Regions from separate parts of the Elizabethkingia bruuniana genome, predicted to be linked through region 4. Evidence: riboswitches for the same ligand, from Rfam matches in the RefSeq annotation. Region 4 holds a riboswitch; each other region holds the start of a gene.
What was found. Region 4 has a riboswitch for S-adenosylmethionine ahead of AYC65_RS19130 (SusC/RagA family TonB-linked outer membrane protein). Riboswitches for the same ligand answer to the same signal wherever they lie in the genome.
Positions count from the first base shown of each region.

Region 1: it holds a riboswitch for S-adenosylmethionine, as region 4 does, so the genes downstream of both, AYC65_RS19720 (alpha/beta fold hydrolase) here and AYC65_RS19130 (SusC/RagA family TonB-linked outer membrane protein) in region 4, are expected to answer to the same signal.
Region 2: it holds a riboswitch for S-adenosylmethionine, as region 4 does, so the genes downstream of both, AYC65_RS02055 (Na+/H+ antiporter NhaC family protein) here and AYC65_RS19130 (SusC/RagA family TonB-linked outer membrane protein) in region 4, are expected to answer to the same signal.
Region 3: it holds a riboswitch for S-adenosylmethionine, as region 4 does, so the genes downstream of both, AYC65_RS11210 (TonB-dependent receptor plug domain-containing protein) here and AYC65_RS19130 (SusC/RagA family TonB-linked outer membrane protein) in region 4, are expected to answer to the same signal.

Region 1 is NZ_CP014337.1:4,224,450-4,228,760, forward strand. It holds gene AYC65_RS19705 (MGH1-like glycoside hydrolase domain-containing protein) at 1-947, opposite strand, end outside; gene AYC65_RS19710 (glucose 1-dehydrogenase) at 1,047-1,856, opposite strand; gene AYC65_RS19715 (OsmC family protein) at 1,989-2,411, shown strand; SAM riboswitch class I at 2,584-2,685, shown strand; gene AYC65_RS19720 (alpha/beta fold hydrolase) at 2,748-3,713, shown strand; gene thrA (bifunctional aspartate kinase/homoserine dehydrogenase I) at 3,715-4,311, shown strand, end outside.
Region 2 is NZ_CP014337.1:436,451-440,761, forward strand. It holds gene ffh (signal recognition particle protein) at 1-6, shown strand, start outside; gene AYC65_RS02045 (TM2 domain-containing protein) at 54-329, shown strand; gene mgrA (L-glyceraldehyde 3-phosphate reductase) at 378-1,340, opposite strand; SAM-I-IV-variant riboswitch at 1,485-1,580, shown strand; gene AYC65_RS02055 (Na+/H+ antiporter NhaC family protein) at 1,633-2,967, shown strand; gene AYC65_RS02060 (pentapeptide repeat-containing protein) at 3,222-3,794, shown strand; gene AYC65_RS02065 (GNAT family N-acetyltransferase) at 3,832-4,290, shown strand.
Region 3 is NZ_CP014337.1:2,404,084-2,408,394, forward strand. It holds gene AYC65_RS11210 (TonB-dependent receptor plug domain-containing protein) at 1-2,339, opposite strand, end outside; SAM riboswitch class I at 2,404-2,499, opposite strand; gene AYC65_RS11215 (thioredoxin family protein) at 2,573-3,106, opposite strand; gene AYC65_RS11220 (peptide MFS transporter) at 3,139-4,311, opposite strand, start outside.
Region 4 is NZ_CP014337.1:4,097,276-4,101,586, reverse strand. It holds gene AYC65_RS19130 (SusC/RagA family TonB-linked outer membrane protein) at 1-2,035, opposite strand, end outside; SAM riboswitch class I at 2,119-2,214, opposite strand; gene AYC65_RS19125 (type II 3-dehydroquinate dehydratase) at 2,522-2,932, shown strand; gene pckA (phosphoenolpyruvate carboxykinase (ATP)) at 3,014-4,311, opposite strand, start outside.

The DNA.
Region 1 (4,311 bases), 130 kb from region 4:
AAAGGATTTTCCTGCTCGGTACCTAACCGGAAACGCCAGGATTTCTTTTCCCCAGGAAGTAAAGACGTTTCAATCTTTAAAGCTGCCTTTGTTCCTTTCTTCTCAGGATTAATAGTTGCTGTATTGTTTGTCAGAATATACTGATTGATTCCGTCTTTGGCAAAAGGTTCAGAATCATTCCACTGATAAAGCCTTTCTGTATTACTTTCATTATTACAAAACATGCTTTCACAAGGTATTTCAGTAAATAACTTTTTAATCAGTATTTCCTGATGATCAACTTTAATTCCGTTAAAATCTACCGAAAGCTCAGGTTTGTAATTGTCGTATCCCCAACACCAGGTATTCCGAAACCATAATGTTGGGAAAATACTCAGTGGAGCTTCTTTCGGTCCTTTATTCTCAACAGTGATTTGAATCAGAATATCATGAATATCGGCTTTAGCATATTCTATTGTAATGTCAAAATATTCATTGTTATCAAAAATACCTGTATCTATAATTTCATATTCCCGTTCGGCCTTTCCTCTATTCCTGTTAGTTGTTATAAGATCCTCGTAAGGGAAGGCATTCTGCGGATACTTGTAAAGCATCTTCATATAGCTGTGCGTAGGGCTGCTTTCCAGATAATAGAAAAGTTCTTTTATATCTTCACCATGATTCCCCTGGCTGTTACTTAGTCCAAAGAAACGTTCTTTTATCATTTTATCCCGGTGATTCCAGAAGCCTAAGGCAAAACATAAAGTCTGATCCTGATCACTTATTCCTGCAATGCCTTCTTCTCCCCAGCGGAATGTTAATGCTTCAGCTGAGTCATGTCCCGTATAGTTCCATGCATCACCATTTGCACTATAATCTTCCCGTACTGTTCCCCATTGTCTGTTACTTACATAAGGGCCCCATATTTTCCAGTCAGGATTTTTTAATCGGTTATATTCTTGTGTCATGTTTTTATTTATAGTTCATCATAGTAGTTAGTCTCAAGTCGTTAATTATAAAGTTATTAATACTTTTTCTAACTTCATAATACCTACTCGTACTTAAAGTTATCCTCCGGTTGAAAAGCTTTCAAAAGTGGTCATACCACCGTCTATAAAAATACTGGCACCAGTGATGTAATCCGAGTCATCACTAGCCAGAAAAACTGCCAGTTTCCCAATGTCTTCAGGTTTTCCGATCCTGTTATAGGGTATAAGGTTCATCAGTGAATTGTATGCTTCCGGAGTATTCCACGCATTGGTATTAATAGGAGTCTGAATTGCTCCGGGACATATGCTGTTTACTCTTATTTTATCAGCTCCATATTCCTGAGCCAGAGTTTGCATCAGCATTCTTATAGCACCCTTACTGGCTGCATAATTAGCGTGCCCGGCCCAGGGAATAATTTCGTGAACGCTGCTGATGTGGATTATTTTTCCTCTTGCTACGGATTTTGCAGGGTCTATGTCTCTTCTTAAAAATTCTCTGATGGCTTCACGGGCACAAAGAAACTGCCCGGTAAGATTAATGTCTATAACTTGTTGCCATTGCTGGAGAGTCATATCTGTAAACTTTGCGTCTTTCTGCACCCCGGCATTGTTGATCAGGATGTCCACGGTACCATATTGCGCAATAACATCCTGAAACATTTTTATAACTTCATCTTCTTTACTTACATCACACTGATAAGTTATTCCGGAGCCACCATCATCAGTAATTTCTTTTAAAATTGCCTCGGCAGCAGGCTTAGATGATTGAGATGAGTGATTGATAATAACTGTAGCACCCGATGCTGCAATACATTTGGCGATGCCACTACCGATACCACTGCTGGCACCCGTAATAATAGCAATTTGATTTTGGAGCTTCTGTTCCATATTTTTATAATTTGTGTTTGTTGGTGAGGTCTGAGATACAATTTTACAAACCGTATGCAAAATTTGGATACCAAATACCATAACAAATGTATAAATTTGTTCATCAAAAAGAATTTTAAAAAATCTTAAATAATGAAAATAGAACTGAACAGAATTGATGATAATTATCTGTTTGAATTAACCAATCAGAGAGGGCATAAAATTATTTTAGATAATACGTCTGAAGACGATCCACAGGGAGTTAGCCCAATGGAATCAGTGCTAATGGCATTGGCCGGATGCAGTAGTATAGACATGGTTTCTATTCTGAAGAAACAGAGACAGGAAATTACCTCTTTTTCTGCTGATGTAGAGGGAGAACGTGTACAGGTAGAGGATGCTAAGCCTTTCCGTAACATTCATGTAATATTCAAACTGGAAGGAGAGATTGACGGTAAAAAAGCAAACAGAGCTGCTGAACTTTCTTTTGAGAAATATTGCTCGGTTTCTAAATCGCTTGATCCACAAATTAAAGTTACCTGGGAAGTTTTGGTAAACGGAACTTCAACAAAATAGAAATACATCTCGTACTAAAACAATAATGGGCAATAGGTGATTAATACTTTTAGAATTACTTATTGCCCATTACTTGTTATGGACAATTAACAAGTATTTTTATCTTTTTTTTGCAAAAATCCATATTGTTTGTATCTTTGCAGCCAAGATTAGTTCTTTAACACGATTGAAAATGTTATCAGGAAAGGCCGAGGGAATAGACCCTATGACGCCTTAGCAACCCTTCGCTTGCCGAAGAAGGTGCTACATTCTACCACTATGGGATAGATAACGTTACTGAATTTCTTTCAGCCTTTTCTGGGCATTTTCAATTTTATAGGATCAAAAAATATAAAATTGAAAGATTATCTTAAAACCATTAATATTAAAAACTTTACTACCCAATCAGGGAAAGTATATGATATTCCATTAACCTATGAGGTTTTCGGACAAGATTTGTATACGGCTCCTGTAGTGTTAGTCAATCATGCCTTAACCGGAAATTCTGCAGTAACCGGAGAATTGGGTTGGTGGAAAGAAGCTATTGGTGAAGGGAAACCCGTAGATACCAACACTTATACAATTCTGGCATTTAATATTCCCGGTAACGGATATGATGGTTTTCTAATAGACAATCCTAAAGATTTTGTAACTAAAGATATTGCACGATTATTCCTGCAAGGATTAGAAGTGCTGAATATTAACGAACTCTATGCTATTATTGGCGGATCATTAGGAGGAGGAATAGGTTGGGAAATGTTGGGGTTGAATAATACTCTGGCTCAGAATTTCATTCCGGTAGCGACAGACTGGAAAACCTCAGATTGGTTATATGCACAATGTCTGGTTCAGGATTTTTTACTTACACAATCCGATAAGCCTTTACAAAAAGCACGTATTCACGCGATGCTTTGCTACAGAACGCCGCAATCTTTAAACGAAAGATTTGGTAATAAAATCCATGAAGATAAGGAACTTAGAAAGTCTGAAGACTGGCTTAACTTTCATGGAGAGAGGCTTAATGAAAGATTTACATTGTCCGCTTATAGTATGATGAATCAACTTCTTTCGACTATTGAAACCGTTGAGGTAAACAGTGCGTCTTTCGAACAATTAGCGGCCATAAAAGCAAATATATTTATCGTTTCAGTAGACAGTGATCTATTCTTTCCGGCATCGGAAGATCACCAGACATATACTGAGCTGATTAAAATAAAAAATAACATAAAGCATTTCATCATAAACTCTGTTCATGGGCACGATGCTTTCTTGATGGAATACGAACAATTGAATAACATCTTACACAATATATTTAAAAAGTAACATGAAGGTTTTAAAATTTGGAGGAAAATCTCTGGCAAACGGATTAGGTCTGGAAAAGACATTAGAAATTATCAAGCATAAAAAAGCGAATGAAGAAGATATTTGTGTAGTAGTTTCTGCAAGAGGAAATGCGACAGATGAGCTGATTGCGTTATTGGAAAATGCCAGAAACGGACAGTGGGAAGAAGAAGACTGGATTAACTTTAAGGAAAATCAGTTAAAAGCAATTCCGCAACAACAGGATATTCTGGATACTGATTTCCATAATCTGAAAAACTTCTTTGCAGGTGTTAAGTTGTTAAAGGATTATTCTTTGAAAACCAAAGATGAGGTACTAAGCTTTGGTGAAGTTATTTCGGCTAAAACATTGGTGCAGGTTCTTATCAATGAAGGACTTTCTGCCAAGTTTGTAGATGCCCGGAGTTTCTTGATTACTGATGATCGTTTTGGTAATGCTATTCCTAAAGACGAAATCTCTGAAAAAAATGCACAAGCTGCGTTCGAGGAGTTCTATAGCAACGGAGCTATTCCGGTTGTAACAGGATTTATTGGCGTTACCGAAGAAGGAGAGACCACAACATTAGGAAGAAACGGAAGT
Region 2 (4,311 bases), 770 kb from region 4:
AAATAAAACAGCAAATAATTAATTATTAAATAATAAACACAAGTATTAAAATTATGGAAGAGACAACACAACAAAACTACAATCAACAAGTACCTTATAAGTCTGAAAAGAAAGTTGCAGCAGGCGTTTTAGGTATTTTAATTGGAAGCTTGGGAATACATAAATTCTATTTAGGATATACTAAAGCAGGAATTATTCAACTTATAGCTACATTTGTTACATGTGGTATTGCAAGTGTGATTGGTCTTGTAGAAGGTATTATCTATTTGACTAAATCTGATGAGGAGTTCGACAGAACTTACGTTCAAGGTAAAAAAGAGTGGTTCTAATTTAACCTTACCACTTAAAAATAAAAATAGCCTGAGGAAAACCTCAGGCTATTTTGTTTTCAGTATTTCTTCAATTTGTTGTAATTCATTTTGGGAAAAATCCAGATTGTTAATGCTTTCCAGATTTTGCTGTAGTTGCTCAACCGAACTAGCTCCAACAAGTACAGATGTTACTCTGTTATCTTTCAATAGCCATGCAATAGCCATTTGTGCCAGTGTCTGTTCTCTTTCCTGTGCCAGATTATTCAGAGCTGTAATTTGTTGTAATCTTTCTTCGGTAATATCATTCTTCTGCAGAAAGCCATGACTTTTTGCTGCACGAGAGTTTTCCGGAATACCTTTTAAATAACGATCTGTTAATAATCCCTGAGCCAGAGGAGAAAAAGCAATACACCCAATACCATTATCTTCCAATACATCGAGTAGACCTTCCTCTGTCCACCGCACAAACATAGAGTATTTAGGCTGATGTATAAGACATGGTGTACCTAATTCTCTTAATATATTAGCTGCTTGCTGCGTTTGTTCAGCGCTATAATTAGAAATTCCGGCATATAAAGCTCTTCCGCTGCGAACTGCAAAATCCAATGCCTGCATAGTTTCTTCTATTGGCGTTTCAGGATCCGGACGGTGAGAATAGAATACATCTACGTAATCCAGATTCATACGTTTCAGGCTCTGATCCAGACTGGATATAAGATATTTTCTGGAGCCCCAGTCACCATAAGGACCATCCCACATAGTATAACCAGCTTTAGTAGAAATGAACAGCTGATCTCTGAGAAAGCCATTAAAATTTCTGCTAACGATTTTCCCGAAGTTTTCTTCGGCAGATCCGGGTACGGGACCATAATTGTTTGCCAGGTCAAAATGAGTGATTCCTTTATCAAAAGCCGTCTTGATAATAGCCTCAGCTGTAGAGAAGACATCTACAGATCCGAAGTTATGCCATAATCCCAATGATATTGCGGGCAGTAATACACCACTTCTGCCACATCTGTTATATTTCATCGTTATTTTTTATCAAAGTTATGTTTTTTAGTCTACATTCTACAAGGCTATGGACAATCATTTTGGTAAGTGAGGGCATCGTTTTTCTTATGACATTCTCAAATTATTTTTCACTTTTTAAATTAAAAATTTATATTTGCACTCTAAAATTATCAAGAACCCCAAAATTTGGGTAGCAACCTGCAACAATAAGCAAGGTGCTAAAATCGATAAGCCGTTTCCGGAAAAAATGTTGAAATCATCCCTATTTTCTGAAAGTGTGCTGATCAAAATAATTAAAAAATTAGATTGAATGACGACACAAAAGAGCACATCTTTACGATCACTAATCCCGTTTCTTATCTTTATTCTGGTGTTTCTGGGAGCCGGAATTTATTACAATGATTTTTATGCATTGCCATCGCCTATAGCTATTGTTGTAGGAATAATATCAGCCTTCATTATAATTAAAGGAACAATTAAAGAAAAAACATCCACCTTTCTGGAGGGCTGTGGAGATCGGAATATTCTTACCATGTGTATTATTTATATACTGGCAGGAGCTTTCGCTACTGTATCCAAATCAATAGGAAGTGTAGATGCTATTGTAAATATTGGAATCAATAACCTTTCACCACAATATTATCCGGCAGGTATTTTCTTTGTTGCTTCATTTTTGTCAATAGCTTCCGGAACATCAGTCGGGACAATTGTAGCATTGGGTCCAATTGCTGTCGGACTTTCCAATGCAGGTGGCTGTGATATCAATGTTGTAGGAGCAGCATTATTAGGAGGAGCCATGTTTGGGGACAATTTATCTATTATTTCGGATACTACTATTGCTGCCACTCAGATTTTAGGTTGTGATATGCGGGACAAATTCCGGAATAATATAGGCTTTGCTCTTCCAGCAGCTATTATAGCATTCTTTATTTATATTTACGTAGGAGCAGGAACTAACGAAGTTGCACATAATACTACTCCTGTAAGTTTGTCCTCTGCTGTACTTGTTATTCCTTACCTCGCTGTCATTGTACTGGCATTTTTCGGACTGGATGTATTTTTGGTACTGATTATAGGTATTGTACTGAGCGGTATTTTTGGTTTCATTTACCATGATTTTAGTTTTCTGGATTTTGGTAAGAAGATATATGAAGGTTTTACCAGTATGACTGAGATATTCCTACTTTCCTTACTTACAGGAGGACTGGCAGCTATGGTTGAAAAAGCCGGAGGAATAGATAATCTTTTAAGACTGATACGAAGCAAAATAAACGGGCCAAAATCTGCATTGTTAGGAATAGGAACCTTTGTAGGTGTTACAGATGCTGCAACAGCAAATAACACCATTTCTATTGTTATTACCGGTAAAGTGTCCAAAAAGATTACTGAAGAATATAAAATCAGACCAAGAGTAACAGCCTCTATTTTAGATACATTTTCATGTTTTGTACAGGGAATTATTCCTTATGGTGCACAGATACTTATTCTTACAGGTTATAGCAAGAATACAATCAGCTATCCGGAATTACTGAAGAACAGTTTCTATCTTTTCTTACTCCTCATAGCAGTGTTTATTTATATTTATGTCGGAAATATCAAGGAAGACAAAGCAGGCACGGATAATTTAAATATTGCAAAAAATTAACATTGATTCATACCAACGGAATATTTTTTTTCTTAACTTTAAGATGTTGAAAATAAGAAAGTGAAATTATTCATCGACATAATTGTATTTGAGAATATAAATTTTGAAAAAAATTAAGGTTTGCACGTCGGCAAACCTTTTTTATTTTGTTGAACCAAAAAAAATGAGATGTTTTGATCTGGAAGTGCAGCCTGTATAGGTTGCACTTTTCTTTGGTAATTTGCTAACTTGTGACTTCTTAAAATTTCTGGCCAATGTCTGTTTACGAATTAGATAAAACTTTCGAAAAGATCAACTTTAAAGAAACTCCTTTGCCAAAAGGTGATTATGAATTTTGCACCTTTAGTAACTGTGATTTTTCCGAAACAGATTTATTTTCGGTTTCGCTTGCAGAGTGTCAGTTTGTGAATTGTAATTTTAGCCTTACAAAATTTGGAAGGACTAGCTTCAAGGATGTAAAGTTTAATGACTGCAAACTTATGGGACTGCATTTCGAAAACTGTAATCCTTTTGGTTTATCTTTTCGTTTTGAGGATTGTCAGATTTTACATTCTTCCTTTTATCAGCAAAATATTGCCAAAACGCTGTTCAAAAACTGCAGAATTATAGAGACTGATTTTACTGAGACCAATCTTTCCTATGTTGTTTTTGATAATAGTGATCTGTCTGGGTCTGTATTTTCAGGAAGTATATTAGAGCGGACAGATTTCCGAACAGCAAAATACTTTTCTGTTGATTTGTCAAAAAATAAAGTTAAAAAGGCAAAGTTTTCAGCACACAACCTTGTCGGCTTATTGGATAACTACGATCTGGAAATTGATTCTTGAGAAAGCTTTGCTTATCTTTGTTACAAACAGATTATTTATGGAACATCAATTTTTCAGAAAACTGGATGAAGGACAAATAGAAGATATGGTAACGATGATGCGTGAGTTTTATGCAATCGATCAATACCCTTTCAACGAAGATCTTACCAGATCTAACTTCCACCAGTTTGTACAAAATCCGGATTTGGGAAGTGCTTTTGTTATGTACAACGAAGGAAATGAGGTGATTGGATATGTAATTCTGACTTATATATTCAGTTTTGAGTTCGGAGGAAGAATAGCTTTTCTGGATGAACTTTTCCTGAACGAGAAAGCAAGAGGTAAAGGCTATGGAAAACTGGCTGTAGATTTTGTAAAAGATTTTGCCAAAGATCAGGGTTTAAAAGTAGTCATGCTGGAAATTGAAAGGCATAACAAAAATGCATTGTTACTATACCTGAATAAAGGATTCAAAGAGCATTACCGTAATCTGATGATTTATTCACCACAAAATTAATGCTTGTATATTTTATACAAT
Region 3 (4,311 bases), 1.7 Mb from region 4:
GTTTTATTCAGGTTAATCGCAAAATCATTTTTCAAAGAGAATCCAGGTGTTTTATAGTTATGACTGATTACAATATCTACTCCACGGGTCTCAGTATCTATAGCATTAGCAAAAAACTGAGCTCCATCAACACCTAAAGCATTCATAGTGTTGTTTACTTCTTGTTGTTCAGGAGTAAGATTTGTTCCTTTAAACTTAGAAAATAAGTCTGTAAGTACAATTCTGTTCTTTACTTTAATCCAATAGCCATCAGCTGTAATATTCAGGTTTAAGGCCGGGATTTTATAGGTAAATCCTGCACTTACAGATTGAGAGGTTTCCTGCTTTAGTTTCGGTATGCCAAAACCTCTTGCAATTTGAGAGTCATTACTAAATGTTCCTACTTCCTGAATTTCTCCTATTGGATTTCCAGGTATTGTAACATATAAGCTGGATGTTGTATTATAATAAATCTGGTGAATAGATGGCGCTCTGAATCCTGTAGATCCAGCAAATCTAAAGTTAAGATCCTTCGTCAACTTTATACGTGAAGCTAGCTTGAAATTTACCGTATTCCCAAAATCTGAATAATTTTCATAACGTACAGCTCCGTCTACCAATAACCAGTTGGTAAAGTTAACTTCTGCATCTGCATAGGCAGCATAAGAATTACGATTTTTACTTACTGCATTCACACTTCTGTATCCGCTAAATACCTGTGATCCTCCAGGCAATGCATTACCAAAAAAGTCTGTTGGTCTTAGTTGATTTACATAGTCTGTAACCGGATTTCCATTAATATCATAGGTTAGATAAGAAGCCGGCTCCCCTTCATTTATTTTAAAATTCTCATGTCTTTGCTCACCACCAAAAGCAAAGTTTAATCCCTCAAAAACATCAAACTTCTTACTAAAGTCCAGGTTTATTGTATTTTGTAAAAATCTAAGTCCCCCTGCTTTAAATTTACTCGGAGAATTAAATCTTAAACTGGTATTTCCTGTATTACTAATTGTATAATCAAAAGAGTTTTGCCCAAAAGTATTACTAAAATCTACATTCCAGCCATCCCATGTTCCCTTTACACCTGCAGAAAGCGATACATCCTGTATATCTGTATTAATCTTAGGTAAATAACCATCTAAATAAAGCCCTGTAAATGTTCTGGACTGATTTGGCTTTCTAAAGAAACCTCCCGAAGTTCCGTATCTGTATCCATAGCCACCGAATGTATATACTTTCCAGGTATCACTTAACGGGATTTCAGCATTTACAAAAATCTGATTGTTGTTCAGCTTGGACTGCCCAACCCACATATTAAAGTCACGTCTGTCTTGTCCTCTGTAGGCTAATTCCTGATCTGTATAATTATTTCCTAAAAGCCCCTGAAGTGTCGAAATATTACCAGCATTCTGAATTTGTTGCTGGTAGGCATTATCAAAATAATTTACTTTTTGTGCATACTGTTTTATAACTCCAATCAATTGTTGCTGTTGCTGGCTGTTAAGCTGATCCATACGTGTAAAATATGATGAAAGGTTTACACCTCCTTCAGCAGCTCTCTTTTCAATAGCATTATAGGCATTGTATATATTTCCGCTTTCAGCACCTGCTCTGAAAGTTGGATTACGATACTGGGAAGAAAAAGTCACATTAACAAATCCTCCTTTTTTACCCACTTTAGCACCATAGTTTAAATCCACCTGAATCTGATCACCATCCCAGTTGCCTGTATGATTCTTGGCTGCATCTGTTAAGTAACCGCCATAACTAATCTGTCCTGTAAGTTTCCCTGTATCTCTTTTTAACTGTAAATTCATAACCCCGGCAATAGCATCGGATCCGTATTGTGCAGAAGCACCATCACGCAATACCTCGATTCTGCTTAAAGCAAAAGAAGGGATAGCATTAAGGTCTGTTCCTACAGTACCTCTTCCGGGAGAACCATTTACATTGATTAAAGCTGAAGTATGTCGTCTTTTACCATTAACCAACACCAAAACCTGGTCTGGTCCCAGGCCTCTTAATTGTGCCGGATCCAAATGGTCAGTACCATCTGCATTGGTTTGTACTGTAGATGTAAAAGATGGTGCTACAGCATTAAGAATTTGGTTAATATTGGTTTGTGGTAATACTAAAGATGTTTCTTTAAGATTGAAAACATCCACCGGAACCGGGCTATCTGCTTTGGAGCGCCCTCCGGAACGTGAACCTACAATAACAACCTCATCAATATTTTTATCTTTAAGGCTGTCCTTTTTTGTTTCCTGCCCATATACCTGTCCAAAACCGACAAAAAACAGAACAGAAGCTGTAAGTACAACTCTGGATTTTTTTTCAGTCAAAATGTTTTTCTTTATCATATTCTAATATTTTTCGATTAAAAAACCTCATTAGTAAAGCTAATGAGGCATTGCATTATATCTTTACTTATTTTCCCTTTCGGCTGAATGTAACACCTTACCTTTCGGCAGGTTGTCAAGACTTCATAGGTTCAGTTCCCTCCGTCTTTCTTAATAAGCTATTAATTCTGTGAAATAATTTCGGTACAAAGATATAAAAAATCTAAAATACTACAAATCTGATAGGAGTTATTTTATTCTTTTATTTTTGACTTAAACTTTGACTGAAATCTATCCCATTCATCTCTTGTCTTTATCGTTTTATAAGCTTCTGTAGAAATAAGGCTCAGATAGGGTTCCATTTCTTTCGGGGTAAAGAACCCCATAAGATTTGTAATCTGCATATAATCTTCGTCCATAAAAACCGTAGATGGGTAAGAGTATATATTCATGAATCTTGCAAACTCATGCTGCACTCCTCTGCCCGGTGTTTTTTTAAAATTAGGATTGTCAAAATCTCTTCCGTTAAAAAACAATTTTTCTTTCCCTTCAGCATTAAATTTTACCGGATAAAAGTTATCATTGATAAATTTAGAAATAATTGGGTTTGTATAAGTCTGATTGTCCATCATTTTACAAGGCCCGCACCAGTCTGCATAAAAGTCAATTAAAATCTTCTTAGGCTTTTTCTTCATAGCATCCATAGCATCAGTCATCGTCATCCATTTAACCTGACTATATCCAAAGCTTATAAAAAGTATACTGAAAAATAAAATTATTCTCTTCATCTTATTCAAATTTAGGCATTGTTGTGAATATATTAACGCACTTCCTGCATTAATTTTTTCACCAATGGCGATATCAAAATCAGTACCACACCTGCAATTAATGCATAGACTCCCAACATTTTATATCCTTCTGTATAAGTCATTAATGATTCTGCCGGTCCTGCATTTTCTTTAGCCTGAGCCATTCCTGCACCAATAAGTCCCGCAACATACTGACCATATGCAGAAGCCAGGAACCACATCCCCATCATAATCCCTTGCAGCCTTGCCGGGGATAATTTTGTCATAATCGATAATCCTATTGGTGACAAACAAAGCTCACCAAATGTAATAACCAATAATGCCAGAGTAAATATATTAAGAGAAGAAACTCCATTAACAGAAAAGAATCTTGTCGCAAATAATACATAATACCCTAATCCTAAAAATATAAAACCTAGTCCAAATTTGATAATCGTATTGGGTTCAACTCTTTTTTTACCTAACCACAGCCATAATAACCCGAATAAAGGTGCCAATAAAATAATAAAGAAAGCTCCTCCCGAATTATTTACTCCGTTGGGATCTGCTGTAATACCCAGCAAAGAATCATTCAGGTTTTTAGCTGCGAAAATACTCATAGAGCCTCCGCTCTGCTCATAAATTCCCCAGAAAATAATGGAGAAGATAATAAATACTAAAGCTGCAATTAATTTCTTTCTTTCAGCAACCGTAACTTTGGTCATCTCATAAAACAAGTAGATTAAAGTTAGTGGCCCGATTGTGTACATAAAATAATCGGTATACTCGGTTTTGGAAACCATAATCTGAATAAGAGGAATGAATAATAATGTTCCTCCATATACAGCATATTCTGCCCATTTAGGCAACGGTTTTGTTTTTACAATAGCATCAGGATGCCCTGGTTGTAATCCAATTGGTCCTAAGCGACGCTTTGTAAAATTAAAATTGATAAGACTGGCTAACATTCCTATAGCTGCCAAACCAAAAGCTACATTCCAACGGTGCGGTTCCTCGATTACGGAAGAAAGCATATAACCTTTCCCTATAGCTACACAAACATAACCTCCCAGAAAAGCGCCCAGATTAATTCCGGCATAAAATAAAGAGAAACCAGCATCTGTACGGTGGTCTCCATCTTTATAAAGCTCTCCTACCATTGTAGAAATATTTGGTTTGAAAAAACCAGTTCCGATAATGATGAA
Region 4 (4,311 bases):
TTTTAAAGTATTCTACATTACCTCTGATTCGGTTATTCAGAATAGCAAATTCTAATCCTACATTCAGGTTCAGGTTAGTCTCCCATTTCAAGTCTGGTGTTGGTAGTCTGCTTGCAGCAGTCCCTCCTTCACCAAGATTGTTATAAAAAGCATATAAACTCTGATATGCGTACAATGTACTTAGTCCATCATTACCTTGCCCTCCATAGCTGGCACGCAATGTCAACTGGTCAAAAAAGTTCAGATTCTTCACAAAATCTTCGCTCGAAAGTTTCCAGGATCCACCAACTGACCAAAATGTTCCCCAACGATTTTTAGGAGAGAATCTTGAAGATCCGTCTGCTCTTACTGATCCGGCCAGGAAATATTTATTCTGATAATCATATTCCACTTTACCTAAGAAACTCAATAATGATCTCTTATCACTATTTCCGCTAAATCCACCTAATAGTGCTGCGGCATCTGGCTCATAATATCCCGGCAGAGAGAACTGACTTCTGTTACCTGAAATAACCTGATACTCATACTGGTAAAATTCTTGTCCTGCCAATACATTAAAATGGTGCTGTCCAAATTTTTTATCGTAGGTTAAAATATTACTGGTTGTATAAGAAAGCGTTCTGTCACTACTTTTGGATACGGACCCACCAGTTTCTTTTCCTTGCCCTAAAAGTAGGTTGGTGTAATAATGTGTATTAAGACTTACTAAATCCACAGACAAGCTTGATTTGAATCTAAGTTCCGGAAGGAAAATAAATTCTAAGAATCCTTTACCAGAGAAATTATCAATTTTTCTTTCATTTTTATCCAGAGGAAGTGTTGCTGCTGCGTTCTCATTCTGTAAAGCACTGGTAGGTCTGTATTTACCAAAATCGTATATTCTGTTTCCATTTTTATCCAAAACATAGCTTCCATTTTCATTCCTTTCATAATAAGGATAGAATGAAGGGATTACCCTGGCAGCATTTATCACATTGTCTGTTCTGGAATCCGATGCAGGTGGTGCCTGCTGAAGCGTATTAACGTAGCTTAAGTTGGCTCCGGCATTCAACCAGCTTTTCACTTGTGAGTTTACTTTTAACCTGGCACTGTATCTTTTAAATCCGGATTCTATAGCCATCCCTTTCTCATCCAAATAACCCAGGGAGAAGAAATAGTTTCCTTTTTCATTACCTCCACTTAAGTCTAAATCCACCTGGCTTCTTGATGCAGTTCTTTGTAACACGTCGCGCCAGTCATCATTCCATAAAGCGGTAGCTCCTGGCAACAATTTACCATCCAGACCAACCGGTTTAGGATAAGCAGGACCGTATGGATTAATCCCTAAACTGGAAATAAGATTGTCTGTTGCCATTTGTGCCGCCTGGCTCTGAGAAATTTTAGGGGATACATAACCGTTCCTTAGAGCTTCCCAGTATAACTGAAAGTACTGATCTGTATTTACCTGCTTATAATCTTTTACAGCACGCCCGGAAAATCCCTGGCTAATATTGAAGTTAATTTTTGACTCTCCTTTTTTTCCGGATTTAGTGGTAATTACAATAATCCCATTTGCACCTCTGGAGCCATACAGCGCACTTGCCGTTGCATCTTTTAGCACACTGATAGATTCTACATCATTAGGATTTATAGCATTTATATTTCCATCATAAGGAATACCGTCCACTACATAAAGCGGAGAACTGGATGCACTTATAGAACCAATCCCTCTAATTCTGATTGCCGCTGTTTCACCTGGTTGCCCTGAAGCACTCACAGCCTGTAATCCAGGAACCTGCCCTTCCAAAGCTTTGGTAATGTTGGTAATTGGTCTGGTTTCAATTTTGCTGCCGGAAACTGTTGCCACAGATCCAGTATAGCTGGATCTCTTTGCCTTTCCATAAGCAACTACTACTACTTCATCAATTTCTTTTTCCCGAAGAGAGTCTTTCTTCCCTTTTGTATTCTGACCATAGATCCCTGAAACCCCCAGGAAGAATACCGCTACCCCTATCGGTATTCTAATATTAGCTTCTATTGCTGATTTTATAAACATATTAATATTTTTTAATTATCTATCAAAAAAATTCCCTTTGCATAATAGACAGCAAAGGGCATTTATAAATACAAAATACCTATTGCTTATCTTTCCTTAAAGGCTGAATGTAACACCTTGCATCGAGCAGGTTGTCAAGATATCATTGGGTCAGTTCCCTCCATCTTTCTTTATAAGCTTGGTTATAATTATGCGACAAAGTTATAAACATAACATCTATCAAACAAGTAGATTTTTAGATTTGTTAAGAATTTTAACTAAATAGAAATTGAAAAATTCATAAAATACTGTTAAATAAAGCAATGAGGAAAATCCAATAAAATTGAAAACTGATAAATATCATGTAAAATAAGTATTTAACAAACGATCGTTAGTAATAGGTGAACACAGCATGTTATTTACAGTTAATTTCAGGTTTTTAGCCTCATTAATACATAATAGGTATTGGATTTTGGTTGTTTTTGTAAAAACATCTAAATTTATCCTATGAAAATATTAATTGTCAACGGCCCGAACCTAAACCTTTTGGGAACAAGGGAGCCTGAAATATATGGAACAACCTCTATGGAGGACTATCTACAAGAGCTGAGACAAGAATTTGTTCAGGATGAGATATTGTATTACCAGTCAAATATTGAAGGGGAGCTTATCAACAAAATACAAGAAGATGATTTCGATGCCCTTGTTGTTAACTTTGGAGCTTTCACCCATTATTCTTATGCTTTGGCTGATTGCCTTAAAAATATTCGAAAGCCTAAAATAGAAGTTCATATCAGCAACATATACAAGCGTGAGGAATTTCGTCAGAAATCGGTAACAGCAACATATACCGATGCTATTCTTTCAGGATTTGGAATGAAGGGATACAGACTGGCTTTATTGCACTTACTCCACTAAAAGACATCTACTTTTACAAATACAAACAAAAAATCCTCAGTTAAAATTAACTGAGGATTCTTAACTTAAGAAAAGTTTATCTTAAATCACTTCTGCTTCTTTTCTTGGAGCTCCTGCTAAGATGCTTTCATCTTTAATATCATCGAATCTTTCGAAGTTTTTATGGAAAGCTGATGCCAAAGATCTTGCTTTCTCAATATAAGCATCGTAAGAATCCCAGCTGTTTTCCGGCAGCAACATAGACTCGTCGGAAACACCTTCACATGATACAGGAATCTGTACCTTAAAGATAGGACTTTCTTTGTAATCTACATCATTTAATTTACCATCTAATGCAGCGGAGATAAGAGCCCTTGTATCTTTAAGGCTCATACGCTTCATTTTACCATTGAAGCCTGTATTTACCAACCAAACTTTTGCATCTGCACTTTTTATTTTTTCAGATAACATTTTCCCATATTCAGTTGGGTGAAGAGGCATAAACGCAGCACCGAAACATACAGAGAATGTAGTTTGTGGTTCTGTTACTCCAACCTCAGTACCTGCAACTTTGGAAGTATATCCTGAAATAAAGTGATATGCTGCCTGCTCCGGAGTAAGTCTAGAGATTGGAGGCAATACACCAAATGCGTCAAATGTCAGGAAGAAAATATTTTTAGGATTCTTTCCGATAGAAGGAACCTGAATATTGTTAATAAAATCAATCGGATAGCTTACACGTGTATTAGGTGTAATGCTGTCGTTTGTATAATCTGCCTCACCATTCTCATCAAAAAATACATTTTCAAGAATAGCACCTGGCTTTATTGCACCATAGATATCTGGTTCTTTCTCTGCAGAAAGGTCAATAGCTTTAGCATAACATCCACCTTCAATATTGAATACAGTATTATCCGGAGTCCATCCGTGTTCATCATCACCGATTAGTTTTCTGTTAGGATCTGCTGAAAGGGTTGTTTTACCAGTACCTGACAGACCAAAGAAAATAGCTGTTTCTCCATCTGCTCCGGCATTAGCTGAACAGTGCATTGGCAATACATTCTGCTGAACAGGTAGTGTAAAGTTAAGTGCAGAGAAAATACCTTTTTTCATTTCACCGGTATAAGCTGAACCACCGATCAGAGCAATCTTTCTCTTGAAATTAAGAATAGAGAAATTATGTTGTCTTGTTCCGTCTCTTTCCGGATCTGCTTTAAAGCTTGGTATACAAAGAATCAACCAGTCGGTTTCACCAAAAGATTCAAGTTCATCTACCGTAGGGCGGATAAACATATTATATACAAACTGATTAGACCAAGGGAATTCGGTAACTGCAGTAATTTTTACCTGGTAGCGCTTATCTGCAACAGCGAACGCTTCTCTTGCATATAAAGGAATCT